3 regions of the Paenibacillus sp. FSL L8-0470 genome follow, and region 2 is predicted to be linked to each of the others. Evidence: riboswitches for the same ligand, from Rfam matches in the RefSeq annotation. Region 2 holds a riboswitch; each other region holds the start of a gene.
The links. Region 2 has a riboswitch for thiamine pyrophosphate ahead of NST99_RS14350 (ABC transporter ATP-binding protein). Riboswitches for the same ligand answer to the same signal wherever they lie in the genome.
Positions count from the first base shown of each region.

Region 1: linked by a shared signal. The riboswitch ahead of thiC (phosphomethylpyrimidine synthase ThiC) and the one ahead of NST99_RS14350 (ABC transporter ATP-binding protein) in region 2 are both predicted to bind thiamine pyrophosphate.
Region 3: linked by a shared signal. The riboswitch ahead of NST99_RS10415 (thiamine phosphate synthase) and the one ahead of NST99_RS14350 (ABC transporter ATP-binding protein) in region 2 are both predicted to bind thiamine pyrophosphate.

Region 1 is NZ_JBBOZM010000001.1:6,536,717-6,547,001, forward strand. It holds gene thiC (phosphomethylpyrimidine synthase ThiC) at 123-1,901, opposite strand; TPP riboswitch at 2,006-2,112, opposite strand; gene NST99_RS29740 (NAD(P)-dependent alcohol dehydrogenase) at 2,217-3,275, opposite strand; gene NST99_RS29745 (SDR family oxidoreductase) at 3,330-4,148, opposite strand; gene NST99_RS29750 (PadR family transcriptional regulator) at 4,179-4,721, opposite strand; gene NST99_RS29755 (hypothetical protein) at 4,875-5,729, opposite strand; gene NST99_RS29760 (cellulase family glycosylhydrolase) at 6,054-7,496, opposite strand; gene NST99_RS29765 (iron chaperone) at 7,776-8,147, opposite strand; gene NST99_RS29770 (AraC family transcriptional regulator) at 8,228-9,112, opposite strand; gene NST99_RS29775 (DMT family transporter) at 9,228-10,145, shown strand.
Region 2 is NZ_JBBOZM010000001.1:3,174,096-3,184,380, reverse strand. It holds gene NST99_RS14390 (hypothetical protein) at 1-19, shown strand, start outside; gene NST99_RS14385 (Fur family transcriptional regulator) at 118-588, opposite strand; gene NST99_RS14380 (AraC family transcriptional regulator) at 801-1,673, shown strand; gene NST99_RS14375 (hypothetical protein) at 1,753-2,328, shown strand; gene NST99_RS14370 (S-layer homology domain-containing protein) at 2,445-3,119, shown strand; gene NST99_RS14365 (amino acid ABC transporter ATP-binding protein) at 3,245-3,997, opposite strand; gene NST99_RS14360 (amino acid ABC transporter permease) at 4,010-4,678, opposite strand; gene NST99_RS14355 (amino acid ABC transporter substrate-binding protein) at 4,733-5,566, opposite strand; TPP riboswitch at 5,715-5,818, shown strand; gene NST99_RS14350 (ABC transporter ATP-binding protein) at 5,970-6,734, shown strand; gene NST99_RS14345 (ABC transporter permease) at 6,715-7,491, shown strand; gene NST99_RS14340 (ABC transporter substrate-binding protein) at 7,488-8,549, shown strand; gene thiM (hydroxyethylthiazole kinase) at 8,669-9,466, shown strand; gene thiD (bifunctional hydroxymethylpyrimidine kinase/phosphomethylpyrimidine kinase) at 9,492-10,285, shown strand, end outside.
Region 3 is NZ_JBBOZM010000001.1:2,321,217-2,331,501, reverse strand. It holds gene NST99_RS10440 (fumarate hydratase) at 1-452, opposite strand, end outside; gene yfbR (5'-deoxynucleotidase) at 558-1,193, shown strand; gene thiH (2-iminoacetate synthase ThiH) at 1,218-2,375, opposite strand; gene NST99_RS10425 (thiazole synthase) at 2,404-3,168, opposite strand; gene thiS (sulfur carrier protein ThiS) at 3,425-3,628, opposite strand; gene NST99_RS10415 (thiamine phosphate synthase) at 3,680-4,288, opposite strand; TPP riboswitch at 4,401-4,503, opposite strand; gene NST99_RS10410 (SDR family oxidoreductase) at 4,652-5,521, opposite strand; gene NST99_RS10405 (hypothetical protein) at 5,875-6,300, opposite strand; gene mdh (malate dehydrogenase) at 6,423-7,364, opposite strand; gene icd (NADP-dependent isocitrate dehydrogenase) at 7,384-8,679, opposite strand; gene NST99_RS10390 (citrate/2-methylcitrate synthase) at 8,776-9,888, opposite strand; gene ytvI (sporulation integral membrane protein YtvI) at 10,278-10,285, shown strand, end outside.

The DNA of each region.
Region 1 (10,285 bases), 3.4 Mb from region 2:
GAAACAAACTTATCCACCAGAAATGAAACAGCTTTCATAATCTGATTTACATTATAGGTATACGCCCGGAGACTGTCAATTGAGAGGGGGAGGGCGATTAGCGGCAGTCCCGGACCGACGGTTTATTTATAGATCAGACCTCCGCCTTCCTTAAACTCTTCTGCTTTATCCCGCATCCCTGCGGTAATCATCGCTTGCTCCGGTTCTTCTTGTCCCTCCTGCACCCTCGCCGTATCGCGGATACCATGAGAAATGCGCATACTGCAGAACTTGGGTCCACACATGGAGCAGAAATGAGCCGTTTTGGCCCCTTCCGCCGGAAGGGTCTCATCATGATATTCCAGCGCCCGTTCCGGGTCGAGCGACAAATGGAACTGGTCCCGCCAACGGAACTCGAAGCGCGCTTTGGAGAGTGCGTTATCCCGATCCTGCGCGCCCTTGTGTCCTTTGGCCAAGTCGGCTGCATGGGCGGCAATTTTATAGGTGATGACGCCTTCCCGCACATCATTTTTATTAGGCAATCCTAGATGCTCCTTCGGGGTAACATAACACAACATCGCCGTGCCGAACCAGCCGATCATCGCCGCTCCAATAGCCGAGGTGATATGGTCATAGCCGGGTGCAATATCCGTAGTCAGTGGTCCCAGTGTGTAAAAAGGAGCGCCATGGCAAAGCTCAAGCTGTTTATCCATATTCTCTTTGATCAGATGCATCGGTACATGGCCCGGGCCTTCCACCATCACCTGAACATCATGCTTCCAGGCAAGCGAGGTTAATTCACCCAACGTCTCCAGCTCGGCAAACTGGGCTTCATCATTAGCATCGGCAATGGAGCCTGGACGCAGCCCGTCACCCAAAGAGAACGCCACATCATAAGCCTTCATGATTTCACAAATATCCTCGAAATGTGTATAAAGAAAGTTCTCCTGATGATGGGCCAGGCACCAGGCCGCCATAATCGAACCCCCTCTGGAGACGATGCCCGTCATTCTTTTGGCCGTTAATGGGATGTAACGCAGCAGTACCCCGGCGTGAATGGTGAAATAATCCACTCCCTGCTCCGCCTGCTCGATCAGGGTGTCCCGGTATACCTCCCAAGTTAAATCCTCGGCCTTGCCGTTTACCTTTTCCAAAGCCTGATAGATTGGCACTGTCCCGATAGGCACCGGAGAATTGCGGATAATCCATTCACGGGTGGTGTGAATATTTTTACCCGTCGACAAATCCATGATGTTATCCGCTCCCCAGCGGGTAGCCCATCTCATCTTCTCTACTTCTTCATCAATGGAAGAGGACACCGCCGAATTCCCGATATTAGCATTGATCTTTACCAGAAAATTCCGCCCGATAATCATCGGCTCACTCTCCGGATGGTTAATATTCGCTGGAATGATCGCACGGCCGCAGGCTACTTCCTCTCTAACAAACTCAGGAGTTACATTTTCCCGGACTGCGATAAATTCCATCTCCGACGTAATCAGGCCTCTGCGGGCATAATGCAGCTGGCTGACATTGCGGCCCTCTCTGGCTCTCAAGGGACGACGTTGCAAGCCCGGAAACACCTCTGCCGCCGGCTTCTCTGTGAGATTCCCGTTATCCTCCGGCTTAACCGCTCTTCCCTCATAAGATTCGGCATCTCCCCGCTCCGTGATCCACTGAAGCCTGTGAGGCGTTAACCCCTTGCGGATATCGCTATAGGCTTCATCGTTAGTATAAGGCCCGCTTGTATCATAGACACGGACAGGAGCATTCTCCGCTTCTCCGGCCGTACCCGAGGTTCGGCTTAATGTAATCTCGCGCATCGGAACTTGAATATCAGGCCGTGAGCCCTCCACATACACCTTGTGACTTCCCGGAAAAGCACACAGATCAACCTCATGTTTCTTCTCTTGATTCAGCATCTTATTTCCTCCTTAAGGTTTGAGTAAATAAGAAAACGCGCAAAAAAGCCGCTCCACATGGAGCGGCTCAAAAATCCATATAAGGCTAACGCCAACAATGAAATAAAAGTCCGGCTCCACTTTCCTACGCTGGTATAATCCAGATCAGGTTCAAGGGTCCAGGAATGCATTTTTCCCGTCTCAGCCTATTCAGGCTCCCCTAGTGGTTTCTTATTTAGTTATGTTAAAGTTACAGAGAAATCCAGCAATTGTCAACCGGTGTTCTTATAAAGGAATTGGCAAATCATAAATATCGATTGCATCAGATGAGCACTGTTAGCTTAGCTGACTTTTTATGCACACGATAATTTTCCCTTTCGCACGGCCTTCTCCAAGATCACGAAGGGCATGGGCCGCGCCGCTTAACGGATATTGCCGATCAATAACTGGCACTACGTAGCCTGCTTCGACAAGCTCCTTCCAAACCATTTGATCCTCGTGGTTCGGCTTATGGATTAGAAGTGCTATTTTCTTTTTTTCAAACCAGGCAGACAGCGGTGCAACCAACAGAGCCAGGAGGATATAAGAAAAGGAACCGCCGACCATGACATACGTACCGCCTGACGTTAGTGCGCGCTTCATCGCGACAACCGGACGGTTTCCAACGACATCGAGGATTAAATCGTATCGTTGTCCGCTTGTGGTGAAGTCATCTTTGGTATAATCCAATACATGATCCGCCCCGAGGGTACGCAGCATATCCAGCTTCTCGGCGCTGTCAACGCAGGTCACTTCCGCTCCGGCCCATTTGGCATATTGAACCGCAAACGTACCCACTCCGCCACCGCCCCCATTGATCAGAACCCGATGGCCCTTTCGCAGCTTTCCTTTGTCACGCATGCCCTGCAAGGCTAGAACGGCTGCCTGAGGAATAGCCGCTGCCTGCCCGAAGCTCAGGTCTGCCGGCTTTGGTGACAAGGCTTTCTCGCTGGCACATACATACTCCGCAAATCCGCCCCAGCCGCAACCGGAAAGGTCCCCGAAAACCTCGTCCCCCGGCCGGAATCTTTTGGCATTGGCACCCACGGCGATGACCCGTCCTGCGATATCTGCGCCAAGAATACGGTAACGGGGTTTACGGAGCCCGCCAAGGCGGTTCATGAACGGTTTGCCGCGGAGGAGATCCCAATCCCAGGAATTAACAGAGGCAGCGTGGACCTCGATCAACACTTCATGGTCTTGCGGTGCAGGGATATCCACTTCTTCAATACGTAAGACTTCTGGCGATCCGTAGGTATCATAGACCATCGCCGTCATCGTGCGTGCTACTCGTTCGCTGGGTAAGCCTGTATCCATCATCTCTTCTCTCATGGTCATTCTCCATTCGATAGGCATTTTATTCTCCAAGGAAAATGTAATTCCCTTTATTAGAATAACCGTCTTCCTCTTTTATGAAAAATGCTGAGCTATATTACTTAGATACTCTTCCTCAACCGTATTTTTCTTCATACTTATGAGCATTTTCGCATCTTCTCCCACTACATAACGGAATTTGCTTGTACCGTCTGTGGCCGCTTGATAAATAGTGTCAGCTACAAGTGCTGGTGCCGAGGCATAGTCTGGAGCTTTTTCCATTTCCCCTAATTTACCCAGAAAGGCAGTAGTGAATGATTTATAATCCGTTAAGTCATCATTAAAAAAGAACTCCATCGATCTTCCGCCAAAGTCCGTGCTAATGGCTCCTGGTTCAATCAGCTTTACTTTGATGTTTTGTGATGCTAATTCAAAAGATACGGATTCAGAAAAACCTTCTACCGCGAATTTAGTGGAGTGATACAGAGACATCGTAGGAAAGGTCACGATCCCTCCCATTGAAGAGATATTGATTAGCAACCCTTCCTGATTAGATCTAAAATGTGGCAACATGGCTTTAGTCATACTAATAAGACCAAAAACATTCACTTCAAATTGTCTTCGGATCTGCTCATCCGTAGCTACTTCTATAAGCCCCATTGTCCCGTATCCGGCATTGTTCAGGAGAACGTCAATTTTACCAAACCGCTGGACAGCTTCAGCTAATGCAGATTGGATGGTATCTGTTTTCTCAACATCTAACCGCAACACCAACACATTGTCCAATGTGATGAATTCAGTTTCTTTTTCAGGTGCACGCATCGTGGCTACTACGTTCCATCCTCTTTCAGCAAAATGTTTTACTGTAGCTCTCCCAATGCCGGATGAAGCACCCGTGACAAAAATTGTTTTCAATAAAATCCCTCCTAAATGTATCAGAATTCGTTAAATACTGCTATTCCCTTCCACTAACTGCTCCATGCTTAACAATCCCTCGGCAATGGTTGCAAGTTTAGCTTTATATTCTGCTATCCCAATCTGGATGCAAATGATCTGGGCCGGGTGCATTTCAGCTTTATAATGTGAATACTGCTCTAATAACTGATCTAACTTTTTTTGTGATTCCTCTTGTACTTGCTTCAACCAAAAAATCACCTTGTCATACCCCACAAATCGGCCAAAATAAAGCCTCATCATAAAATCGGATTTCTTACTACTGTCTCCCTCTAGTGGCGCTAGTAAATAGTCGTTAAAACAATCTCGCCCTTTAGCCGTTATGTTATAAACATTCTTATTTGGCTTACCTTTCTGGGGCACAATTTCCTTGGTTATTAATTCTTCCTTCTCCATGCGGGCAAGCGTAGGATAAATCGTGCCATAACTAGAGCTATAGAAATTAGATAACACATTCTCCAATAACTGCTTTATTTCGTAGCCAGTCAACGCTTCTTTCATGAGCAAGCCTAAAATAACATCCTGAGTGTTCAAGAATAGCTCCTCCTTATTTAAAGATATCTACACATCACACTTAGCAATATAACAGACCAATATATATCAAGTCAATATATAAGACTTAAGTAAAAAAAAGCCGAGTGAAATCAGCAGTGAATGCCTGAAATCAACTCAGCTTGTCATATGTGCTTAATTTACTGAACTAAAGTATTCTGATAAAATCCCCACCAAAACTTGCTTATAATCATTTAATTCATAAGAAGAGTTATTTACTTTTTTCTTGGTTAAGTTTATGCCGTTAAATATCTCTTCTTCCAATTCTTTTCTTGCCTTCAGTACCTCCAAGGTTCCTTCTAACCCTGTATAACCCTGCTTTTTTCCATACCCTTGGTTAGTATAATATTCAATAAATCCCTCCGACCATTCTTTAGGTCTTTCCCTAACGGCCTTTCTGAAAGAGTGATCAAGATTGTTCTGCTCTACGTAAAGCAGCAATGGATTCAGCCGCTCCACAATCGCTGCCAGTTCCAGCACATAACTTATAACGTCTTCCTTCTGTGCACCATATTTAATCATCCCAATGGTTACAGGGTTTTGTATAAAACAACAATCAAAAACAAAGGTGTCTGAGCCATTTAAAACACTTGCTGCAAATCCCTTCCAACGCTCTGTTATCAGTTTCCTGTTTTGATCAAGCGACAATTCATAAACATCATTTTTGGTAACTGCCTGCAATAACTCATCTGGAAAATCAGGCCCATATTCATTTGCGATTTTTCGATATTCCAGGAAATAATGGTTCCCTTGTTTAATCACTCGATTATTCAACAAATCCCGAAACTTCCCATGGGTACTCAATAATTCATTGAATTCATTTTTCTCCAAATAGGCGACTCCCTCATAATCCGCTGGATGCTCCAAATCCCCTTCTAAAAACAGCTGAGATTTAAGGTTCATTTCCGTAAGAATTTCATGGACTAATTGAGCCGTTGTTGTTTTCCCGAATCCTGGTAATCCCTCAATCAAGACTAACTTCGGTTTCATAATAAAATCCCTCCAATCATTATTAGGAGGATATGTAGGTTAGGAGTGATAGAGATACGGTTTCCCACAACATTAAAAGCGGATACCCTAAGGTATCCGCAGAATGGGTTTACATTACACCTTTCCCTGCATACCCTGTAAGCTCAAAGAAAAGCATGCTGAATAAAATAGTGTAATCACTATTACAGGCATCCTTTCGCATTGTTAATCTTTACAGAGTAATCCACATGATCAGGTTAACGCTCCTTTGTATGCATCTCTATTAGTTAGATTAACATTGAGCAGAGTTGAATTCAATCCGGGAGCCTTCTTCAAACCACCCCGCTAGTTTAGCTGATACAGATTCCACTTTTGCGCGTTTGAGCCATTGTCATCCCAAATTTGAACATTGGTTCCATTTTCAGTACCAGCAGCAGCGACATCCAGAGCTTTCCCGCTGTTGCTGGCAATCAATTTATAAGCACTTCCAACTTTAACAATGCTCCACTTCTGATTGGAGCCGCCGCCATAACTCCATAATTGCACATTCGATCCATTGGCAGTCCCCATCTCGGCTACATCCAAACCTGTGTTGCTATTGACGTTAATAACCTTATACAAGCCTCCGCCAACATCTGTGATTATCCATTGCTGAGCGCCCGTTCCGTTATCGTCCCAGATCTGTACATTTGTGCCGTTTGCAGTGCCTGCAGCAGCTGCGTCCAAGGCTTTACCGCTGCCTACATTAACCATTTTATAGGTTTTACCAGAAACGATACCGTCACTTGGAGGTGTCGCTGACTTTATCTGATCTCTGACAAATTTACCAGATGCCGTTAACTGCGCGTCAGACCATCCTCCATAAGGGCTTGCGCCAGGCACCAATGCAGCCGAGGCTTCCGTTTTATCACATAACGACCAGTTGGTCCAACTCAGTTTTCTGTCTTTCATAAAATCCGTCCATACTTTAGATTCAGCAAGGAAAGGACCACCGTCTCCAGAAGCGTCACTCGTTCCCCACTCTGTGACGAATACGGCCACACCTTTGCTCCTTGCATAATCAATACGATCTCTCAGCCATGAACCGTGAGTTCCAGCATAGAAATGTGTTGTATACATAATGTTGCTTTGGGCGATGGGGTTATTGGCGGCATCATGCACATCCTGGCTCCATGTTCCGGTTCCTACGATAATGATTCCATTCGTATCAATGGATCGGATGACCGGAATCATTTCCTCTGCATATGGCTTAATGTGGCCGTTCCACGTAGCATATCCATTAGGCTCATTGGCGATTTCATAGATCACATTCGGATAATCCTTATACAAATTGGCCATTTCTGCAAAAAAACCTTTTGCCTGTTCTTTATAAATATTCGGATCTTTTTCACCCAGCACATGCCAATCGATAATCACATAGATTCCCAGATCAATTGCGGCCTGTACAGCTTCTTTCACCTTATTTTTTTGCGAAGGATCATTGATATAGCCGCCATCTTGCGTATACATAGCTGGCCGGAATACAGTTATTCCCCAATTGTCTCTCATCCATTTCATGCTATCATAATTCACGTACTGCCCAAACCACTGCAACCCATGGGAACTCATCCCCTTTAATTGGATCGCTTCTCCTGCCTGATTCACTAATTGGTTCCCAGAAACTCGCAGTTGGCCATTTTGGGCTACGACTGAATTAGCCTCGGCCTTCACTTTTTGCGGTAGGACAAAAGATACGGTCATGAAGGTGATAATTAATGCACAAAAAACCGCAATCATTTTTTTGACCATATAAAGCTACCTCCTTAAATGGTTTGCTGCACTTTCCCGTGCTCTATTTTCCGAATAGATTCATCCCCCCCTTCACCAAACTTGCAAATCTATGGGGTGCCTTATGAAATCCCTATACTCAGTAAACGCTTACATATTCTGTTATATTATACAATCAGCAAACGGTTTTTAATACCAAACAATCTCAAGTTTCCAGAAAAAAAAGTGAAGCGCTGTTCCATTCAGCACTTCACCTTTAATATGTTGAAATCCAAGCAGCTTGCTCGCTTCTTGACGACTTTATTTCCGCCAAAAAGTTGAACAATCTGCCTTATCCAGAATGTTAAACTCAATCATTTTCTCAAGCAATGAGAAATTAACCGGACTATCCCAACGGATACGTACCAACTGCTTGGTATGATCATAGCCAGCCTGCACAATTTCAGCAGAAAAATGATGAATCCCTGCGATTTCAGGGGCAACAGCCATATGATGTTTGGCTACGCTAAAGCCAATAATGTATGTGCCATGATCGGTGAACATAGGCTGATTCCAGCCAATTTTCGGCATTAGGTTTGGAAATTTCTTGATTACCCAAGCGAGAACCACTTCCACACGGTCCCGATGTACCGGGTTATCAATTTGCGCCAAATATTCTGCAAAAACTTCCATGTCATCCCCCTAAAATAAAATTTATTAATGTATTTAATATACCCTAGTTTGCTTAATAAAAAGCACTTCACTCCACAACATTAGTAATTATCCGTTTTTGATTTTCTGTAGGCTAAGGGTGTCATATTCATCTCCTTTCTGAATCTTTCTATAAAATAGCTGGTGCTGTTGAATCCAACCTTATAGGCAACTTCTGTAACATTAGATTCTGCTTGTTGCAGTAAGGCTAAGCTTTTTTGTATTCGATAATCCATAACATAATTCAACGGAGTTATCTTTAACATTCGTTTGAAATATCGGCAGCATTCAGAACGGCTCAGTTGGCCTGCTCTTGCAATATCATCTAAAGTGATTTTTTCAGCATAATGCAAATATATCCAACTCAACATTTGCTTCATCCGATGGCTCTTTACCATTTCCATCTGGTCGTACTCTAATTGAAAGCCATTAATGATTAAGTTTTTCCAAATTAGGGTCAGGTGCATGGTAATATCGATTTCAAAGTAGGGGGATTTTTGTTGAATCCATTGATTTATTTTCATAATGGCATCTAATATATTTTTCCCCCAAGGCTTATTAGCATCTATAAATAAATAGGGTAAATTAGTCGCTTGAATATAAGGAGTTACATAGGTTGTATACAGCTCTTGTGATAAAACGAAATGAGGAGAAACATTTAAACAGATATAGACACAACCCGATTCTTTCTTTTCTTCGGCCATGTGTAGGCAGCCACTATTTATAAATACCCCATTACCTTGTGGTACTACTAATTTATCTTCATTTATTTGAAAGATTGCTTCCCCTTTTATAACCAGAACAAACTGAACTTCATCATGCCAATGAAGCGGTATATATCCATTTATATTTTGACTAATCGTTGTTTCGTAACATGCAACCGGTAGTACGACCGTTCGATGCTCAGTGAGCTCTTTTAAGTTTTGATCAATCATGAAATTTTTAATTTGCAAATGACCACAACCTCAATATATTTATACTTTAACATCCAATATAGATATAATTAAAAAGATTTTTCACCTATTATAACACTATTATTATATTTTAAGGTGGGGAATCATCATGGATAGATCAGCTAGAAGAACAGGATTGTTTCTTGTTATAACAGGGGCTATATTGTGGGGGATTAGTGGTACCGTTTCAAAAAAACTCTTTCAACAATTCACAATTGATGTAAATTGGCTTGTAGCAACACGTTTGCTCATAGCTGGTGCTTTACTCTTAACCGTTCAGTTTTTCATTAAAGACCGTTCACAACTATTCAGTGTATGGAAAAATAGAAAGACAGCTTTCCAACTCCTTGTCTTCGGTTTGGTTGGTATGCTCTCCGTTCAATACACGTACATGGCATCAATCAAATCCGGTAATGCTGCTGTTGCAACACTACTACAGTGTTTAGCCCCTATAATGATTATCATCTATTTAATTCTTCGCAAACACATTGTCTTAACACGAAATGATTGGGTAACTATTTGCTTTGCTTTAGTTGGTTGTTTCTTCTTACTAACAAACGGCTCGATCTCTCAGCTATCCGTGCCAAAAATCTCAATAGTTTGGGGTCTTTTATCAGGAATAGCCCTAGCTTTTTATACCCTATACGCAATTCCTCTCTTGAAGGAGTACGATTCCCTCGTCATTGTTGGTTGGGCTATGATAATCGGTGGTTTCGGATTAAGCCTTATCCATCCACCTTGGCAGTCAGACTTTAAAAACTGGACGCTAGAAACCTATTTATACTTAATCTTCGTTATTCTATTCGGCACAATGATAGCATTCTGGTTCTATATAGAAAGTTTAAAGAGTCTTTCAGCAAAAGAAACAAGCCTTCTAGGTAGTTTGGAACCACTAGCCGCTATATTAACAACTGTATTTTGGTTAAAAGAGCCATTCGGATTTTTCCAATGGATTGGCACAGCATGTATCATCGGACTGATTTTGTTAATGACATTGAATAAGAAGTCTACTGCAAATAATCAATGACTTTAGATATGAGGTATTCACGATCAGGTCTCCCAGAACAGACGGTTGCCCGAGGCGAGCTGTGAGGTGACCGGCCACACTGAATCGTTGAAAATTCGGGAAGGTTCTGCAATACTATCTATAAAATTATGAATTACGGG
Region 2 (10,285 bases):
AGGCAATGTCGAGAAATAACTAAATTAAGTATTTATTCCCAAAATATGATACACCTAAAGACGCAGGCTGCCAGAGCTCTGCGTCTTTTTTAAGCCCAATATAAATCTTCAGAAACCTTAGGATACCGCCTGTTTTTGCTTGTCCACCTTGCAGCCGTTCTGCTTGCATGTCTTGTAAGTGCCTTTGAAATCGAGCCTGTGATCGGTGACTTTAAATCCGTACTCCACTTCCAGCCGTCTTTCCAGCTCCAGCAGCCAGTCCTCCTTGATTTCTTCCAGCCTTCCGCACACATTGCAGATCAGATGATGATGCATGTGGGCATGATCATCCCGCAGATCATAACGGGCCACGCCATCGCCAAAGTTCATCTTTTCTACAATATGCAGCTCACATAGCAGCTCCAAGGTCCGGTATACCGTTGCCAGCCCCAAATGAGGATAACTGGTTTTCACACGCATGTAGACCTCTTCCACACTTAAATGCTCTTCCTCATTATCAAGCAGCACCTTCACGATAGCCTCACGCTGGGGCGTCAATTTATAGTTTTGCGCAGCAAACTGTTGGCTGATATTCGCAATTGGGTTCATGGCTTCTCCCGCCTTTCCGCAAGAATTTCCTTATATCTTGAACTTATAATTAGTAATCGTTACGATATAAGCATAACAAAATTGACCATAAATGAAAAGTCTATGACATGATTATAACATCACCCGCTGAATTTCCGCACAATGTATCAAAAAACATTTCAACATATCCCGCATAATTAAAGCTGTAATCAACGCGCAAAGGAATGACGCCGATGGACTATTACTTCAGAATCCAGCAGTCGCTCGACTACATTGAAGAACATTTGCAGGAGGAACTGCGGATTGCAGAGATTGCCGCCCGGGCTTATTTCTCGGCATTTCATTTCCAGCGGATGTTCCTGGCAATCTCCGGCTTCACTGTCAACGAGTACATCCGCAAACGAAGATTGTCCGAGGCGGCTAACCGCCTGCGTGGAAGCAACGAAAGCGTACTGCAAATCGCCCTGTGTTTTCAGTACCAGTCCCAGGAAGCGTTTACCCGTGCTTTTCAAAGCTTTACCGGCCTGACGCCTGGTAAATACCGCAAAACTGCAGACGTTATCCAAGGACAGCCTGTCATCAATTTTCTGGAACTCCAAAAAACAACCAAAGGAGATGTACACGAAATGGACAAACCAACACTGATCCACTGGGAAGGAACGAAGATTATCGGCGTAGAGTACAAAACGAATCTAAATGAAGACGCGCATTACAAGGATATTCCCGGATTCTATGAGGACTTTGGAAGAAACGGGCGGTTCATGGCTATTCCGGAAAAACAGTCACCGGGGATGTCCTATGGCATCGCCTGCCACTATCAGGATAACGGAGACTTCTCATTTATCATCGGTGAAGCGGTAGCGGATACAGCGGAAGTTCCAGCAGAAGCTTATGTCCAGTTCGATATCCCGGCAGGAAACTATGCCATGTTCAAGGCCCATGGCCCAGCCGGGTTGAGCCAGTCAACCCGAGACTATATCTACGGAACCTGGCTGCCGAACACCAATTATGAACGGCGGGAGGGGCCCGACTTTGAAATTACGGATGTGTTGAACTCAACGTATCCCGATTATATGCGAATAACTATTTATATTCCTGTAGACTAAACATCTGCCCAATCCGAAATAGGCCCGGCTTCCATATCTTATATAATGGGATTATTTTATGGATATGAGGAGGGACCGGATGGCAAATATAATCGCACCTACAGCAAGACCCCTTGTGACTGGCTCCATTCTGCGCAAAGTTGCTGCGGCCATGCTGCCGTTCTACCGGAAGATAGCCGGAAGCGGCAGCTTTGCCGCGAAATGGTCCAGCGCCATCGTTAACGCAGACCTTAGTCTTATGGGCAAACTGCTCGCAAAGATTCCTACTCTCGCTTCTGTAGAAAATTACGGCACAAACGGCATCGGCTACTTTATCTCCTTCCCCTTTCCGCTGCCGGTATCCTTCTATACAAACGGGACGACTATCCCGCCGGGAACCGTACAATTTACTTTTAATGCAAGGATGCACCGCAGGATTGCCTCAGCTGTTCTCCCGTTTTACCGGAAGCTGGCCAGAAGCCGCAGCTACGCCGAAAGCTTTGCCGCTGCAATCCGGCGCAACGACAGGACCGCCGTTAACAAGCTGGTTCGCAGATTCGTTAAGGCAAGTTCACTGAAATCCGTCACGATAGAGGAGTATGGTGCCGCTCTATTGTTCAAGAGCAGCCTCAGCAAGTATCCTTACCGAAACCTGATGTTTCAGGAAGTGATGTAGAAAACGCAGACATAGCCATTTATAATTAATTTGTTCTGCAACTTTCTCCTCAACAATAACGTCAAAGGAGTTGATAATGGCCAAGCGGCCTACCCTACTATAGAGGTGGAATCTACATGAAACTGAAAAAAAGCGCTTTTGCAGTGATAACAACCGTATCACTTCTCTCCTTCTCACTGGGAGGACAGATGTTTGCTGCTGGCGGCAGCTTTAAAGATATTGACAATGTAGCCGGAAAGTCCAAGATCAACTCCCTGAAGGAACAAGGTCTCATTAAAGGCATCTCCGATACCCAGTTTCTGCCCGGTGCCAAAGTGACCACAGCACAAGGCGTGCAGTTTATCACTGGTGGGCTGCAACTCAGTCTGGCTGCCATTGATTTCAACAAGGCCCCTCTGGCCAGCGCTATATTCTCCAAGGTAAAAGACAAAGCCTGGTATGCGGAAGCTTTCGTCAACGCCCATTACAACCAGGTTGATATTCCTGCAGATATCGATCCTTCCAAGCTAATTACTAAGGAGATGTTCACCAACCTGCTCGTTCAGGGCGTGGAGAAGGTTGGCAATCTGCCACTGATCAACATTGTTCCTGCAGATATTGCTGACGAAGCTGCACTGGAGCCTTCCTACCAAGGCAGCATACAGCGTTCACTGAAATACAAGATCAACACGCTTGATGCAAATGGCAAGTTTAATCCGAAAAGTGAGCTTACCCGGGCCGAAGCGGCTATTATGCTGTACAATGCGCTGGAGTATCTGAATTCAGTCAATAATGCATCCACGCAGAACTAAATACTATTAACCGCGTCTCAGGCGCTCCCCCGCGCATCATGAGATGAACTAAATACAAGCAAAGGCAGTCCGTGTCCCCCCTGGACTGCCTTTGCTTGTTCCACGCAGCTTGGATACACTGCGACTCATAAAACCTCACCGCTCAGCCGGTTCAGAAACTGCAGAGCTCGCGGATTCTCCGTCTGCTCCAGTACCTGCTGCGGAGTTCCCTGTTCCAGGATCACACCGTTGTCCATCAGGATGATCCGGTCGGCCACATCGGCGGCAAACTTCATCTCATGGGTGACGATTACCATTGTCATGCCTTCAGCCGCAAGCTGTTTGATAACCTTCAGCACCTCGCCCACCAGCTCAGGGTCCAGCGCTGAAGTCGGCTCATCGAACAGCAGCACTTCGGGATCGACCGCCATCGCCCGGGCAATGGCCACACGCTGCTGCTGGCCGCCGGACAGCTGATGGGGATAAGCATCCGCTTTATCACTGAGGCCTACCTTGGCTAGCAGTTCTATTCCCCGCTTCCTGGCTTCCTCCTTGCTGCGTTTCTGTACAGTAACCTGCGCCTCCATTACATTGCCAAGCGCAGTCATATGCGGAAACAGGTTGTAGGACTGAAAAACCATCCCTGTTTTTTGACGGATGGCCATCAGTGTCTTATGAGGAATTTTCCTGTTTTGCGTAAATTCCAGGCTTAATTCCCCCAGCGACAGGCTACCCTGATCCGGTATTTCCAGCAGATTAAAACAGCGAAGGAGCGTTGTTTTGCCGGAGCCGGAGGGCCCGATAATCACCAGAACCTTGCCATGCTCCATGCTGAGCTCGATACCTTTTAACACCTGTAGCGAACCGAAGAATTTGTGCAGGCCGCGAATTTCAATCAAGTGATTTCCTCCTTATCTCGCCGAATAACGGTCAAACCGCTGTTCCAGGGCATTTTGCAGCGCGGACAGCACGGAGCAGAACAGCAGGTAGAATAATGCAGCCTCACTATAGAGCAGCAGCGGTTCGTAGGTGGTCGCCGTGATCTGCTGCGCTGTTTTGAACATCTCTACATACGTAATGCTTGCTGCCAGGGAGGTATCCTTTACGAGACTGATAAAAGAGTTCGACAAGGGCGGAACCGATACACGCGCCGCTTGAGGCAGAATAATCCGCCGCAGTGCCTGCCCCCGGCTCATTCCGACGGAAAAGGCAGCTTCCCATTGGCCTTTATGTATGGACAGGATGGCTGCCCGGACAATTTCCGAAGAATAGGCTCCAACACTGAGTGTAAAACCGATTACAGCGGCTATAAAAGGATCCAGCACAATCCCTGCCGCCGGAAGTCCATAAAAGATAATAAAGAGCTGCACCAGCAGCGGTGTCCCGCGGATTACCCAAACGTAGAACCGGGCGATCAGCTTCGGGATTCTCCATGAGGAGAGACGGAACAGCGCGGTAAAAACAGCTAGCAGCAATCCAAGAGCGAAGGAAACAAGCGCCAGCGGAAGGGTATAAGCCACCCCCGCTTTAAACAGGGGCAGCAGTGAATCCATGAAAATTCCAATTTTCCGGTCATCCATCGTTCAGACATCCTTTTTGGACACTCGGCTGCATCTTCGCACCAGTTCCATTTGTTATTTGGACACATCCGCCCCAAAGTAATTCTCCGATATTTTCAGATAGGTTCCATCGCTCTTCATTTCAGCCAGCGCATCGCTGACAGCATTAACCAGCTCTTCGTTTCCTTTGAGGAAAACTGCCGCACTCTGCGATCCCTCGGCCGTTTCATCCACCTGCTTGATCTTCGCATCGGGTTTTTGCTTCTTTAAGTCGAGATAGGACAAACCGTCATTTACAGTCGCATCAATCCGGCCCGAGGTCAGCAGGTCTATGGCCTGGTTGAAGCCATCCACAGCGACGATCTCCGCACCGTTCTCCCGGGCGATATCGGACAGGTTACTGGTCAGCGATTGACCTGCCTTCTTGCCTTTAAGGTCCGCGAAGGCTGTAATATCCTTGTTATCCTCGCGCACGATCAGCACACCCTTGGAGACGATATACGGCTCAGAGAAATCATATTTCACCTTGCGTTCATCCGTGATCGAAACCTCGTTGAATATCGTATCAAAACGTTTGGCATCCATGCCGGCAAACAGGCCATCCCATTGGGTCTCTACAAATTCGGGTTCCACCCCCAGCCGTTTCGTAATCTCCTTGGCAATCTCCACATCAAAACCGGTAAGCTTGCCCTCTGCATCATGAAAAGTAAACGGAGCATATGTCCCTTCCGTACCAATACGCAGCTTGCCACTCGCTTTAACAGCTTCCAGTGAGTTCTGCCCGGCCGGAGCCGCCGCTCCTTCTGTGGGCGCGGCAGTAGCCGCAGGCGCTGTATTGTTATTATTGCCGCATGCCCCTGCCGCAAGCAGGGTTAGCAGCAGCAGGATAGTCAGACTAAGCTTCTTCATCACATGATCCCCTTTCAAAATCCCTATATTTTCACTGCATGGACACTTGCTTATCTTGCCCAAAAGTACTGCCGCTTCATCAATTTTTTTACATCTTCAGTCCGGATATGGTATATTAATTAGCAATTGCAAATTCAATATTGACCTGTTATTTCACTAGGGGAGTCGGCCGACTGAGACGGAGCTTTAAGCTCCGGACCCTTGGAACCTGATCTGGATCATACCAGCGGAGGGAAGTGGAGCAGAATTGTTCAGCGGAGCCGCACTAAGCTAACTGACTGTGACGTTCAGACCCATTTATTTCCTCCGGAAATGAATGGGTCTTTCTTGTGTTTGCTGTTGCCGCCGATCAGACAAGTATCGTCAAACAAACTACGCCCGTAGGAGGTTTCCACATTCCAATATGCTCACTATAACCAACCTGGCTTATTCGTTTGCAGCGACTAGGAATCCGGTATTCTCCGGTCTTTCAATGACCGTCCGCCAAGGCGAATTCATTTCCGTTGTTGGAGCCAGCGGCTGCGGGAAAAGCACACTGTTCAAAATCATTGCCGGCCTGCTAGAGCCATCCGGGGGTGAAATAACCGTACATGGACGCTGCTCTCCTTCGACACGCCCGCGGCTTGGACAGATCGCTTATATGCCGCAGCAGGATCTGCTGCTGCCTTGGAGGACCGTGCTGGACAATTGCCTGCTTCCCTGGGAGCTGAAGCAGGACTCCAGCCGGCATGAGGCACTCGCCCGGATCCGCGGAATGCTGGACCGCTTTGGCCTTTCCGGCAAGGAAAATGCTTATCCGCAGGAGCTGTCCGGCGGGATGCGCCAGCGGGTCGCCCTGCTGCGCACACTAGCTGCAGGCAACGAACTGCTGCTGCTTGACGAGCCGTTTGGAGCGCTGGACGCGATCACCAAACGGGAGATGCACCGCTGGCTGCTGGAGCTGTGGGGCGGGCTCGATAAGTCCGTTCTGTTCATCACTCATGATCTTGAAGAAGCACTGCTGCTCAGCGACCGGATTTATTTGATGACCGGCGGCTCTGGCGGCGGACTGCAGGAGCTGATCGTCACTTTGCCAAGACCCAGACATTACAAAATGAATTATGAACCGCAGTTTGTTGCCCTGCGGGAGGATTTGGAGCGTAGATTGCATGAGAGCTCTATGGTATAAGAAACAGCTGCGGACTTATGGCCCCTTTCTACTGCTTGTGGGGCTGCTTATTGCGGCATGGGAGATCACAGCACAGCTGAACATGATCCCTTCATTTATTCTCCCGGCGCCAAGTGCAATCTGGACAGCGCTGATTGAAAAGCGGGGGCTGCTGTTCGGAGAGCATTTACCCGCCACGTTGCAGGAGACACTGACCGGGTTTGCCCTCTCGGTTGTTTGCGGAACACTGCTGGGTACCGGCATGCATATGTTCGCTCCGCTCGCCAAAGCACTTTATCCCATGCTGATTATCAGCCAGACCATTCCGCTGATCGCGCTCTCACCTATTTTTATTATGTGGTTCGGCTATACCCTGTGGGGCAAGGTTGCTGTCGTCTTTCTGACTGCCTTTTTCCCGGTTGTGGTAGCCGTCTATGACGGCCTGCGGCAAAGCGGCAGCCTGTACAGAGACCTGCTCCTGACGCTTGGGGCAAACCGCTGGCAGATTCTGCGCAAGACACAAATTCCGCTGGCGCTGCCCTCCTTTTTCTCCGGACTTAAGCTGTCCATCGTCTACTGTGTGATCGGAGCGACGATCGGGGAATGGCTGGGCGGCAGCCGGGGGCTTGGTTATTTCAGCCGCCGGATGGCCGGCAATCTGCAAAGTGCAGAAATGTTCGCCGCCGTTTTGCTGCTGTCCGCTTTGGGTGTAGCCTTGTTTCTCAGTATCGCTGTGCTCGAAAAACTCATTTTGCAGAAAAGAGGATTTTACCGATGACCCATCCTAAGCTGTATCGCAATCATTCCACACATAAGAAAATACACCGCCTTATTCCATACTTCTTCTTGTTATTGTGCCTGCTTACCCTCTTAAGCGGCTGCACCAGCGCAAAAGACCCGGATACCTCCGCCGCTTCTTCAGAGAATTCCAGCGACAAACCACACAAGCTGACTATAATGCTCGACTGGTATCCGAACGCTGTTCATTCCTTCCTGTATGCTGCTCAGCAGAATGGCTATTTTGCCGAAGAAGGGCTTGAGGTGGACATTCAAATGCCGGCGGACAGCAATGATGCTTTGAAGCTTGTCGCCGCAGGCAAAGTCGATCTGGCTCTCAGCTACCAACCACAGGTACTAATGGCGCGGGGTGAAGGAATACCTGTAAAATCTGTCGCAGCGCTCGTAAGGCATCCGCTCAATCATCTTCTGGTCCCCGCAGAGAGCGGGATAACCGGCCCGAAAGAGCTCACAGGCAAAAATGCCGGATACTCCTCCATTCCCTTGTATGAAGCGATGCTCCGGACAATGGTCAAATACGACGGAGGCGATCCAGCTTCACTGAACCTGATTGATGTTGGATTCGATCTTATTCCTGCCCTTTCTACCGGACGCGCAGACGGCATTATCGGCGGATTTATAAATCATGAGGCATTGATATTGGAAAAAGAAGGACACCCCGTCACTTCATTCGATCCGACGGACTACGGAGTACCGGACTATTATGAGCTTGTACTTGTTGCCAGTGAACAGAGCTTGTTGGATTCTGAGGAGGACTACCGGAGGTTCATGAATGCGGCACGCAAAGGACAGCAATTCGTACAGGAACAGCCTCAGCAGGCACTTGAAATATTGTTTGCACACGAAGACGCTACCGCCCCGCTCGACCAAGCAATCGAGAGAAAAAGTCTGGAAATCCTTCTGCCGCTGATGGATGCAGGAAAACTGCCTTTTGGACAGCAGGAGGAGAAATCCTGGGAGAACGTGCACACGTGGCTGTCCGAGAACGGACTGTTGACCGGAGAAATGGACAGCAAGGAAGCTTTTATTAATCTGTAGGAGCTATATTCTAAGGGCCGAAGTTTAGAGATTCATGTATGGGGACTTTTGTAGGGGACATATATCGTGGACCATTCGTTACGGGAACTAATCCAGAGGTACTTTGAGGAGGACTACTAATGAGTTATTTAGCTAAATTACGTGAAGTCAATCCGCTGGTGCACAACATCACCAACATTGTGGTGGCCAACTTTACCGCCAACGGGCTGCTGGCCCTGGGGGCTTCACCCTTCATGGCTGATGCCCATGAGGAGGTGGCGGACATCGCCGCGATGTCGGGAGCTGTCGTGCTTAACATCGGCACGCTGAACGAGCATGCCATCACCTCGATGGTGCTGGCCGGGCAAGCGGCTGGGCGCCATAAGGTACCGCTGGTGCTGGACCCGGTTGGAGCCGGTGCTACCGCCTACCGCACCGAGGTCACGCATAAGCTGGTCCAGCAGCTGCACATTACCGCCCTGCGCGGCAATGTTGCTGAGGTAGCCCATGTTGCCGGGGAAAGCTGGGCCATCAAGGGCGTTGATGCCGGTGCGGGCGATGGCGATGTCATCGCTTTGGCGAATAAAGCAGCTCGAAAGCTGGAATGTGTGGTCATCATTACCGGGAAAGATGACATAATTACCGACGGCATCAGCACCTACGTCGTCAGCAACGGTGATCCCATCCTGACCAAAGTCACCGGTACGGGCTGCTTGCTCAGCGCCGTAGTCGGAGCTTTTCTGGCGGTCAGCGGCGGGTCATGGCTGGAAGCGGCTGCCGAGGCGCTCTCCTTCTATGGTGTCGCGGCCGAGCTCGCAGCCGAACGGACAGCTCTTAAAGGCCCCGGCGCCTTCCAAATTGAATTCCTCAACCAGCTGTCCCTGGTCACACCGGACACCTACAAGGAGAGATCACGGGTACAGCTGCTCACACTATAATTCTTGCGGCAAAGGAGTGGACTACATGACAAAAGTATTCAAAGCGCTGACAATCGCCGGCTCCGACAGCGGCGGCGGCGCAGGCATCCAGGCCGATCTGAAAACATTCCAGGAGCTTGGCGTGTACGGCATGTCGGCACTTACCGCTGTGACTGCACAGAACACTCTCGGAGTACAGGGCGTATACCCGCTCGGAGCAGAAGCTGTCACTGCACAGCTTGACTCGGTCGGAAGTGATCTGCAGCCGGATGCGGTCAAGACCGGCATGCTTTTTAGCGGTGAAATCATCCGCGCCGTTGCCGGGAAGGTACACCAGTATGGCTGGGATAAGCTGGTGGTTGACCCGGTTATGATCGCCAAAGGCGGCTCACCGCTGCTGCAGCAGGAAGCCGTGCAGGCGCTGATTACCGAATTGCTGCCGCTCTCACTGGTGGCAACACCTAATATACCGGAAGCGGAAAGTTTGACCGGGATGAAGATTTCCGGCTTGGCGGACCGTGAACAGGCAGCGGTGCTCATCCATTCCATGGGCGCCCGCGTTGTTGTTCTAAAGGGCGGCCATGATGACGGAACGACAGGAGTTCTCGATCTGTTGTATGACGGAAACGAGTTTATCTATCTGGAAAGCCCGCGCATCTCCACGCGGCATACCCATGGAACGGGCTGTACCTTCTCGGCGGCAGCGGCGGCCGGATTGGCACAGGGCAACACCGTTAAGGAAGCAATCCATACCGCGAAAGCTTTTATCCAGGCGGCCATCGAAGACAGTCTTGGCATTGGTGCAGGGCATGGGCCGACAAATCATTTTGCTTATGGCAA
Region 3 (10,285 bases), 850 kb from region 2:
TGGATATTCTTGTTCTCGCAGCCGCCGCCCTTCAGGATGAGCCGGACATCTACGCCCTCTTCTTCCCATTGTTCGAAATGGATTACCGGTGTCCCGGCGCCGAGATTGTCTCCGCTGTTTTCACCGGTAAGCGAATCTACCGAATTGGGACGCAGCTTGCCGTTTTGGGTCGCCCGGACAATGGCGCTGTGTATATCTTTTTTCATTTCTATCTGGTTAACGCCTACAGGTGTATGAATAATAAACGTCGGCATCCCCGTATCCTGACAGATCGGTGATACCTGAAGCTCAGCCATTCCGATATTCTGTGCAATCGTGGTCAAAGCAAGTCCCGAGCGGGTCGCCCTGTCTTCCAGCGCGCGCCCCTTCGCTACTGCCCTGCGCACATCGCCCGGCAAATTTGTGGAGGTCTCTACGATCAGATTATAAATGCTGTCTTCAAAATGCTGCATCTTCATTCAGGACTCCTCTCCATCAGTTCCAGGTTGTCTAAACTCTGTTACAATTAGTTATTATAATATCATATTAATCGGCTCATGAAAGGGGTTACTTAAAAATTGAACTACCATTTTTCAGCCTATTTGTATCGTCTTCAATATATTCAGCGCTGGAGCCTGATGCGCAGCACCGCCCCGGAGAACGTGGCGCAGCATTCATTCCAGGTAGCTTTGCTGGCCCATATGCTGTGCTCGATCGGCAACGCTCATTTCGGGCGGTCGCTAAATGCCGACCGTGCTGCCGTGATGGCGCTGTTCCACGACGCCTCCGAGGTATTCACCGGCGATATCGCTACGCCGGTGAAACATAACAACCCGCGGCTGCTGTCCAGCTTCCGCGACATGGAGCGGGTCGCCGCCGAACGTCTGGCGGCGATGATTCCGCCGGAGCTAAGTGCGGTCTACGCGCCGCTCCTGCAGCCGCAGGACAGCCCGCCCGGCTCAGAGGATGCCGGGCTGCTGCGCTATGTCAAAGCAGCGGACGTGCTGGACGCCTACCTGAAATGCGTCTGGGAGGTCGCTGCAGGCAACCGCGAGTTCGCTGCTGCCAAAGAGCAGACCGCGACGAAGCTGCGCGTACTGGAACTGCCGGAGATGGATTATTTCCTGGCCCATATGGCTCCAGGGTTTGAAATGTCGCTGGACGAGCTGTCCGCTGGCATGAGCAGTGAGACCGGGGCAGATTCGGCAGATTGAATGCAGCAATTTGATCGCTTTTTATTAATGCAGCGAGTCCACCTGATGGGGCAGTGTAATCTTTGGTGAATGGAGCGGCTCTGTCAGGATATCCCAGTCTTTGAATACCGGCTGCAGTCCCTTGGCATACAGCATTTCTGTAATTTCATGCACTTTGCGGCCATCCGAGATTTCAAACTGCGGGGTTCCGCCTTCAAGGGTATGCCCGCCTACCTCGGTGGATACTCCTGCGGACATTTTAGTGATGCCGAGATGGACCAGATGATCGCGCAAAGCTGCCGGTTCCCGCGTGGACAATGAAATGCCCGCACGGGGCAAAAACAGTCGGTAAGCCAGTATGATCTGCACCAGCGCACGGTCGGTTACATCACTTGCCGGATTGAATTCTCCGAGATACGGGCGAAAGCGGGGAATCGACAAGCCGATTTCGCACTCCGGGTACTTATCCTGCAAGTATCTCGCATGCAGGGCAGTGGCCAGAGCTTCCTGGCGCCAATCGTACATCCCCAGCAGGGCACCAATATTCACAGATCGAAACCCGGCGCGGCAGCCGCGTTCGGGCGCATCCAGACGGTTGCGGTAGACTCTCTTCGGACCCTTCACATGCAGCTTCCCATAGGTCTCCTGATGGTAGACCTCCTGATACAAGGTAAGACCGTCTACCCCTGCCAGCCTCAGTTCATTGTATTCTTCCGTAGAGAGCGGATTAACCTCAATGCTGACAGAAGAAAAATAGTCACGGAGCACCTTCACGCACTCCCTCACATAAGCGGCCGGACTTTCACTCCGGGATTCGCCAGTCAAAATAAGAATGTGGCGCAGGCCTGTATCGGCGATGGTTTCTGCTTCCTGCCTGACCTCCTCCAGTGTCAATTTTTTGCGCGGAAAGTCATAAATCGAGCTAAAGCTGCAATAAGTGCAATGATTCACGCAAAAATCGGCCAAATACATCGGCGTAAACAGCTGCATCACATGCCCGAAGTGCGTACGTGTCAATCTTTGCGCTTTCTGCGCCATTTCCTCCAGGTAAGGCTCCGCCGCCGGAGACAGCAGTGCCATCAGCCCGTCTTCGTCCAGATGCTCCAAACGAAGCGCCCGCTTCACATCCACGGCAGTATACTGCTTCCATAATGTCTCGTAAGGAAGCTGCTCCAGCCGGGTCAGCGTATCATAAAAGCTCATGCTCTTCCTCCCTCCTTCTCTCCATTGGCTAGAACAAAAAGCCGGTCAGCGGCGAAGAGGCCGTTGCCGCCTCCTCCACCGGCCCCAGTCCGGCCAGATAAGCCTTGCGCCCTGCCGATACCGCCTCACGGAATGCCTCCGCCATTAGAAGCGGATCACGCGCAGTAGCAATTGCCGTATTCAGCAGCACGGCGGATGCGCCCATTTCCATCGCCTCAGCAGCCTCGGAAGGTCTGCCAATACCGGCGTCAACAATCACCGGAAGATCCACTTCTGCGATCAGAATCCGCAGCAGCTCCTTGGTCTGCAGGCCGCGGTTCGAGCCGATGGGCGCACCCAGCGGCATAACAGCGGCAGCTCCGGCTGCCTTGAGCCGGATAGCTGCCGAAAGATCGGGGCTCATATACGGCAGTACAACGAAACCCTCTGCAGCCAATATTTCCGTGGCTTTAACCGTCTCCATATTGTCAGGCAGCAAATATTTCTGATCATTAATCACCTCGATCTTCACCCAATTGCCCAGCCCTGCCGCCCTGGCCAGTCTGGCAATACGCACCGCTTCTTCGGCTGTGCGCGCACCGGAGGTATTGGGCAGCAGCGTCATATGGGAGGGAATATGAGTAACAATGTTGTCGTTGCTCTCCGTATCAACCCGGCGCAGAGCCACAGTAATGACCTGTGAACCCGAGCGTGCAATCACTTCGGGAATAAGGGTATTGCGGCTGTATTTCCCGGTTCCGATAAACAGCCTGCTGGATAAAGGAATTCCGCCGATAACGAAAGAATCTTGCATACAATCGCCTCCTGAGATAGTGGCTCCGCTTAAATGCGGTGCTTCTGTTGCTGATACACTGAGTTTTGATCTTACCTCTTATGTCTTACCTTTAACTCTTGATTCTTACGTCTTACGTCTTACGTCTTACGTCTTACGTCTTACGTCTTACGTCTTACGTCTTACGTCTTACGTCTTACTTCCTACGTCTTACGTCTTACGTCTTACCTCTTGCTTCTTGCCTCTTACTGCTTTCATCCGGCAACACGCACCGGCTTCAGCCCCCGCCGACAAAATGGACCAGCTCTACGCGGTCACCTTCGCTCAGCAGCGTATCTTCGTAAACGTCCTTGCCGACGATCTCACCATTCAGCTCCACGATAACCAGTCTCCCGGCCCACTCTGACCGGCTTAGCAGATCAGCTACAGTCCGGCAGCTCTCTTCATAGGCCCCGCCTTTTCCATTCACGATCAAATTCATGCTTGCTCACCTCCTTTAACTGGTGCAGGAGCATTATTCATGGCTTCAGGCTTAGGGTACGGCCTGAACTGCTGATCTGTAGGCTGTAGCGGCGGCCACAGGATCTCCCGCACTGCATATTCCGGACATTACGGCAATTCCGGCAGCACCCGTTGCCAGAACCTTACCGGCATTACCCGGCTCAATTCCGCCTATGGCGATCAGCGGAATGCTGCTGCAGCGGACAGCCGCAGCCAGCTGCTGCAATCCGCGTTCCCGCTGCCCCGGCTTGCAGGCCGAGGGAAACACATGCCCGAACAGGCAGAAGTCCGCTCCCTGCCGGCCGGATTCGGCCGCCTCCTCCGGGGAATGCACCGACCTTCCCAATCGCAGGCCCGGTGCTATGCCGCGTGCTGCGGCAGGCGGCAGGCTGTGCCAAGCCAATTGGACCCCGCCCGTCCCTGCGGCCAGCGCAACGTCTACCCGGTCGTTGATCACCAGCTTGGAAGGCGGAACCCCTGCTATGATCAGCTGCTCCGTCAGAGCCATGAGCTCCCGTACAGACATTGCCTTTTCCCGGAGATGGATATAATCCACTATGAAATGCACAGCCGCAGCCAGTTGAACAAACTGCGCCGGATTTTGCTTTCCATCCGAGATCAAATGTATCTCTTTCAACATGTTCACCTTCTCCTGTTCTTTTGCATTACCGGCAAACACAAAAAAGACCACCCCCGTAAAGGAGGCAGTCTGGAATATATACAGGAATACCGGGCCATTCAGCCCCGCTGCAGTTATTCGTTCTCCACTTCCCTACGCTGGTATAAACCAGATCAGGTTCAAAGGGTCCGAACGGGTATGTTCGTCTCAGCCTTGCGGCACCCCTAGTGACAAATCCATATTCAATTACGCTTAACGTTTCATATACTAACATATTATTCCTTGAAGAGCCATCCTTTAAAAGAGGCCTGCATCAAAAAGAGCGGAACCCAAGATTCCGCTCCAGACTCTAATTATGCATAGCAATGGAATCAGCAACCGCATTTAGCCGTTTACGACCTCGCCGCCGTTCACATGCATTACCTGTCCGCTTACATAAGATGAATCGTCGGAAGCCAGATATACATAGGCTGGAGCCAGCTCCTCCGGTTGTCCCGGGCGTTTCATTGGCTGCGTGCCGCCGAATTCACTGACTTTCTTCGCGTCAAAGGTCGACGGAATAAGCGGTGTCCAGATTGGACCCGGCGCTACGGCATTAACCCGGATGCCTTTGTCCGCCAGGTTCATCGACAGAGAACGGGTAAAGCTGAGAATCGCCCCTTTGGTGGACGAATAGTCCAGCAGCTGCGGGCTGCCCCGGTAGGCTGTGATCGAAGTCGTGTTGATGATCGTGGACCCTTTTTTCAGGTGGGGCATGGCTGCCTTGGTCAAATAGAACATCGAAAAAATATTCGTGCGGAATGTCCGCTCTAACTGCTCAGAGGTAATATCCTCAATTTTCTCCTGCGGATGCTGCTCGGCCGCATTATTAATCAGGATGTCCAGCTTGCCGAGTCCTTCCACTGTCTTATTGATCAGATCCTGGCAGAACGCCTCCACGCCGATATCGCCGGCGATCAGAATGCACTTCCTTCCCTCTTGCTCTACCTGGCGTTTAGTCTCTTCGGCATCGGAATGCTCATTGAGGTAGGAAATAACGACATCCGCACCCTCCTTCGCAAAATGAACGGCAACCGCCCGGCCAATACCGCTGTCTCCTCCTGTAATCAGAGCCGCCTTGCCCAGCAGCTTGCCCGCCGCCTTATAGGCTGAGGTCTCGAATTCCGGCAGCGGATTCATTTCACTTTCAATTCCGGGCTGGCGGTCCTGCACCTGCGGAGGTAATGTTTTTTTGGTTTGCGTGTTGTCTGGCATGATCCATTCTCCTTTCGCTGTGTACCTGTTGGTTACTCATCGTTTTAGGGTTGGCTCAGGGTGTCTGGTTTATGCACCTGCAGATCATCTCTTTATTTGCTTTACGTTATGTTACTTACCACACCTTGGGCGCGGTCAAACTAAAATGTCAGTTGTTTTTGCCGGGGAAGGCGATATACTTTACAGAGAAAGCACTAATCCAGCAATGGAGTTGCAGATATATGCAGACTGTGACTGCGGCATGGCTGGGTGGTACCCGATAGACTTGTCCTGAAGTAATGTCTGCACCCAAAAGCCCGCTCTCCATGTCAATCCGGAGGCGGGCTTTCTGTAGTCTTTCTATGAAGGAAGTCTTAAATAATGCTGTTGTACACCATAAAAAACACCATCAGCACCAGCGCCACCATGAGCAGCAGGCTCAAGGTACGGATTTTGCCTGTCTCTGCGGATACGTCACGGTTCTCGCGCATGCCGGCTGCGGCAAGACGCAATGGTTTGCTGATGATGCCGCCGAGTGCAAACATAGCAAGCAGCAGAACAACCACCACGATCATCCACGGTACCGAATATTCACCCTTCGTCATCATATAGCCGCCAGTCAGCAGTTGGATGACCAGACCGTACTGGGCGAAGCGGTTGAAGCCGCCGATAGCGCTAAGCGTTCCTTCTCTCGCAGGGACGCTCAGCTTCTGGACACGCCCGAGAACAAACGGCAGCACCAGATAAAAGCCCAGCGCCAATGTACCGATCATATGTAGAAAAAACAAAAAGTGACCCATAACATACCTCCTCTAATGTTTTCAGTGATTTTAGTTACACTTCAATTATACCTAACCAACAAATAGAAGAAAAGAAAACCCCCATTATAATTTCTAAAATGGGGGCTCCCGCAGGTTACTGCTTAAATCCTAACTACCGAAGTAACGGCACGTACCGAATCTGCCGACTTATCCAAAGCCGCTTTCTCCTCTGCCGTAAGCTCCAGTTCATATACCTTCTCAATGCCGTCCGCACCCAGCAGCGCCGGAATGCCCATGAACAGCCCATCATAACCGTATTCACCTTCAAGCAGGGCGATTACCGGGATAATCCGCTTCTTGTCCTTCAGGATCGCTTCAGTCATCTGGACCAAGGAAGCCGCTGGCGCGTAATAAGCGCTGCCGTTGCCGAGCAGGCTGACAATCTCGCCGCCGCCGGCTCGTGTACGCTGTACAATCTCCGCAATTCGCTCTGCGGAAATCAGCGTATCAATCGGAATGCCGCCTACGCTGGAATAGCGTACGAGCGGTACCATATCATCGCCATGTCCACCCAGCACAAAGCCGCGTACATCTTCAACCGAAACGTTAAGCTCTTGGGCGATAAAAGTACAGTAGCGGGCCGTATCCAGCACACCGGATTGTCCGATTACCCGGTTTTTGGGGAAGCCTAGTGCATTGTAAGCCACATAAGTCATCGCATCTACCGGATTGCTCAATATAATTACGATGGATTCCGGAGCGACACGTTTCACATTTTCGCAGACCGATTTCACAATTCCCGCATTGGTATTCACCAGATCATCGCGGCTCATGCCAGGCTTGCGGGCGATGCCTGCCGTAATAATCACGATATCCGAATCCGCAGCATCCTCATAGCTTGAGGTTCCCGTAATCTGGCTGTCGAACTTCTGCACAGGACCGGCTTCCAGCATGTCAAGCGCCTTGCCTTTGGTCGGGTTCTCGAGCTGCGGAATATCCAGCAGCACCACGTTGCCGAGTTCCTTCTGGGCAAGCATAAGCGCCGTGGTAGCGCCAGTGAAGCCGGCACCCACGACTGTAATTTTATAACGTTTGATGGCCAAGAGATACCCTCCTACAAGACTACAGATTATTGATAATTTCGTCGGCAAACGCGGAGCATTTCAGCTCTGTTGCGCCTTCCATTTGACGGGCAAAATCATAAGTCACTGTTTTGTTGTTAATGGCGGTACTCATTCCTTTGTAGATAAGGTCAGCCGCTTCCTGCCAGCCCAAATGCTCCAGCAGCATTACTCCGGAAAGAATGACCGAACCCGGGTTCACAACGTCCTTATCGGCATATTTCGGAGCCGTACCATGTGTTGCTTCAAAGATAGCATGCCCTGTTAAATAGTTAATGTTCGCTCCCGGAGCGATGCCGATGCCGCCGATTTGAGCAGCAAGCGCGTCGGACAAGTAGTCACCGTTCAAGTTCAGCGTAGCAATCACGTCGAAATCGGTCGGACGGGTCAATACCTGCTGCAGAGCGATGTCGGCAATTGCATCCTTGATGATGATTTTTCCGGCAGCTTCCGCTTCCTTCTGGGCAGCATTGGCCGCAGCTTCACCATCACGTTCCTTGATGACATCATATTGGTTCCAGGTGAATACTTGGTCGCCGAACTCCTGCTCAGCCACTTCGTAACCCCAGTTCTTAAACGCACCTTCGGTAAATTTCATGATATTGCCCTTATGCACAAGCGTTACGCTCTTCCGTCCATGCTTGATCGCATATTCAACTGCAGCGCGCACCAGGCGCTTCGAGCCTTCGGAAGATACTGGCTTGATGCCGATTCCGGAGGTTTCCGGGAAGCGGATTTTGTTCACACCCATTTCCTTCTGCAGGAATTCAATTACTTTCTTGACAGCCTCGGAGCCTTCCTGGTACTCGATACCCGCATAAATGTCTTCTGTATTCTCACGGAAGATAACCATGTCCACCAGCTCCGGATGTTTCACCGGTGAAGGCACTCCATCGAAATAACGCACTGGACGCAAACATACATACAGGTCCAGTTCCTGGCGCAACGCCACATTCAAAGAACGGATTCCGCCGCCGATTGGAGTAGTAAGCGGGCCTTTAATAGCTACAATATATTCACGAATGGCTTCCAGCGTATCATTAGGCAGCCATTCACCATATGTATTGAAGGCCTTTTCGCCGGCAAATACTTCATACCAGGCAATTTTTTTTGCACCGCCGTAAGCTTTGGCTACAGCTTCATCAAGCACCCGTTTAGAGGCTTTCCAAATGTCGCGGCCAGTGCCGTCACCCTCAATAAAAGGAATAATCGGATGATTCGGAACCACCAGTTTGCCGTCTTCAATCGTGATTTGTTCGCCTTCTGTCGGCAGATCGTATTTTTCTAGTTTCAACATTTGTGGGGAATCCTCCTAAAAAGTTTAGTTTGGTTTGGTTAGCACATGCGTACATTCATTCTACTAGAGGGGTGGAGCGGCCCGCAAGGGCCGCCTTTATCTCTCGTCAACGGGAACGTATTTCTGTTCGGACATCCCAGTGTATTCTGCACGCGGGCGGATGATGCGGTTGTCTACATATTGCTCCAGAATATGCGCTGTCCATCCCGAAGCGCGGCTGATGGCAAAAATAGGCGTGAACAGCTCCCGCTCAATACCAAGCTGCGTGTATACCGAAGCCGAGTAGAAATCCACGTTTGGCTTCAGTCCCTTCTGCCCGGTGATCAGCTCCTCAATCTTGACGGACATCTCGTAGAGTGTGGTGTCATTCTTCATGGTGCCCAACTCACGGGACATCTTCATCAGATGTTTGGCACGCGGATCCCCATTCTTATAGACACGGTGTCCGAAGCCCATAATTTTCTCACGGCGCTCCAGCTTCCCGCGTATATAGGGCTCCACTGCATCCAGACTGCCGATCTCCTCCAGCATCTTCATTACGGCCTCATTCGCTCCGCCATGCAGCGGACCCTTAAGGGCACCAATCGCAGACGTCACACCGGAATACATATCGGAGAGCGTAGCCACAGTCACGCGGCTGGCAAATGTGGAGGCATTCAGCTCATGGTCCGCATGCAGCACCAGTGCAGCATCCAGCGCCTTGACGGATACGACATCCGGCTGTTTGCCCCATAGCATATAGAGAAAATTTTCCGCGATGGACAAGCCTTCTTTGGGTGCAATGGGCTCCAGACCTTTGCGGATACGCGCCAGCGCAGCGACTATGGTCGGAATCTGCGCCTGAAGCTTTACTGCCTTGATTTCATTAGCTTCACGGCTCATATCATCCGCCGCTTCATCATAGAGCGCGAGACTTGATACGGCGGAGCGCAGGGCAGCCATCGTGTTCGCTTCTTTGGGATACAGCTTCATTTGTGCAATGACCTGCTCCGGAATCGGTGCAAATGCGCTGAGATCACGTCGCAGAGCTTGCAGCTCAGGCGTAGTAGGTAGATTGCCAAACCACAGCAAATAAGCGGTTTCTTCAAAGGTGGCATTCTCCGCAAGATCGTCAATATCAAATCCGCGGTAAGTGAGGACGCCATCCACAATCGAGCTGATTGAGGAAGTCGTGGCGACGATGCCTTCCAGGCCTTTAGTAGCTGTCATAGTATCTCTCTCCTTTGCGAACAAGGGTTTAAAAGCCATTTCTAACATCGTGAAAACATTTACATTTTAAAGGTTTAAAAACATAAAAAGAAGGGCGATAAGACATCCTTAAAGATTGCAACCAACTTTCAGGGTAGAACCTTTAATAATCATACCGGATTTTGACGGTTATGTGAACAACGTGGAAGCTTTGACACGCATCAAATGATTTTATCGGAGAGATAGAAAAAAACTTCCGATCTTCCTGTTTCATGATTGCGCTTTCAGGTTATAGAGTCTGCCATGTTTTATGCTTTATGACTTTTGATAGTCTGTAAAATCAATCTATGAATATACATAAGACGAGCAGTTATTTTCTTGCGGGAGCAGCAATAGTGGGGGGATGAACGATGGACAC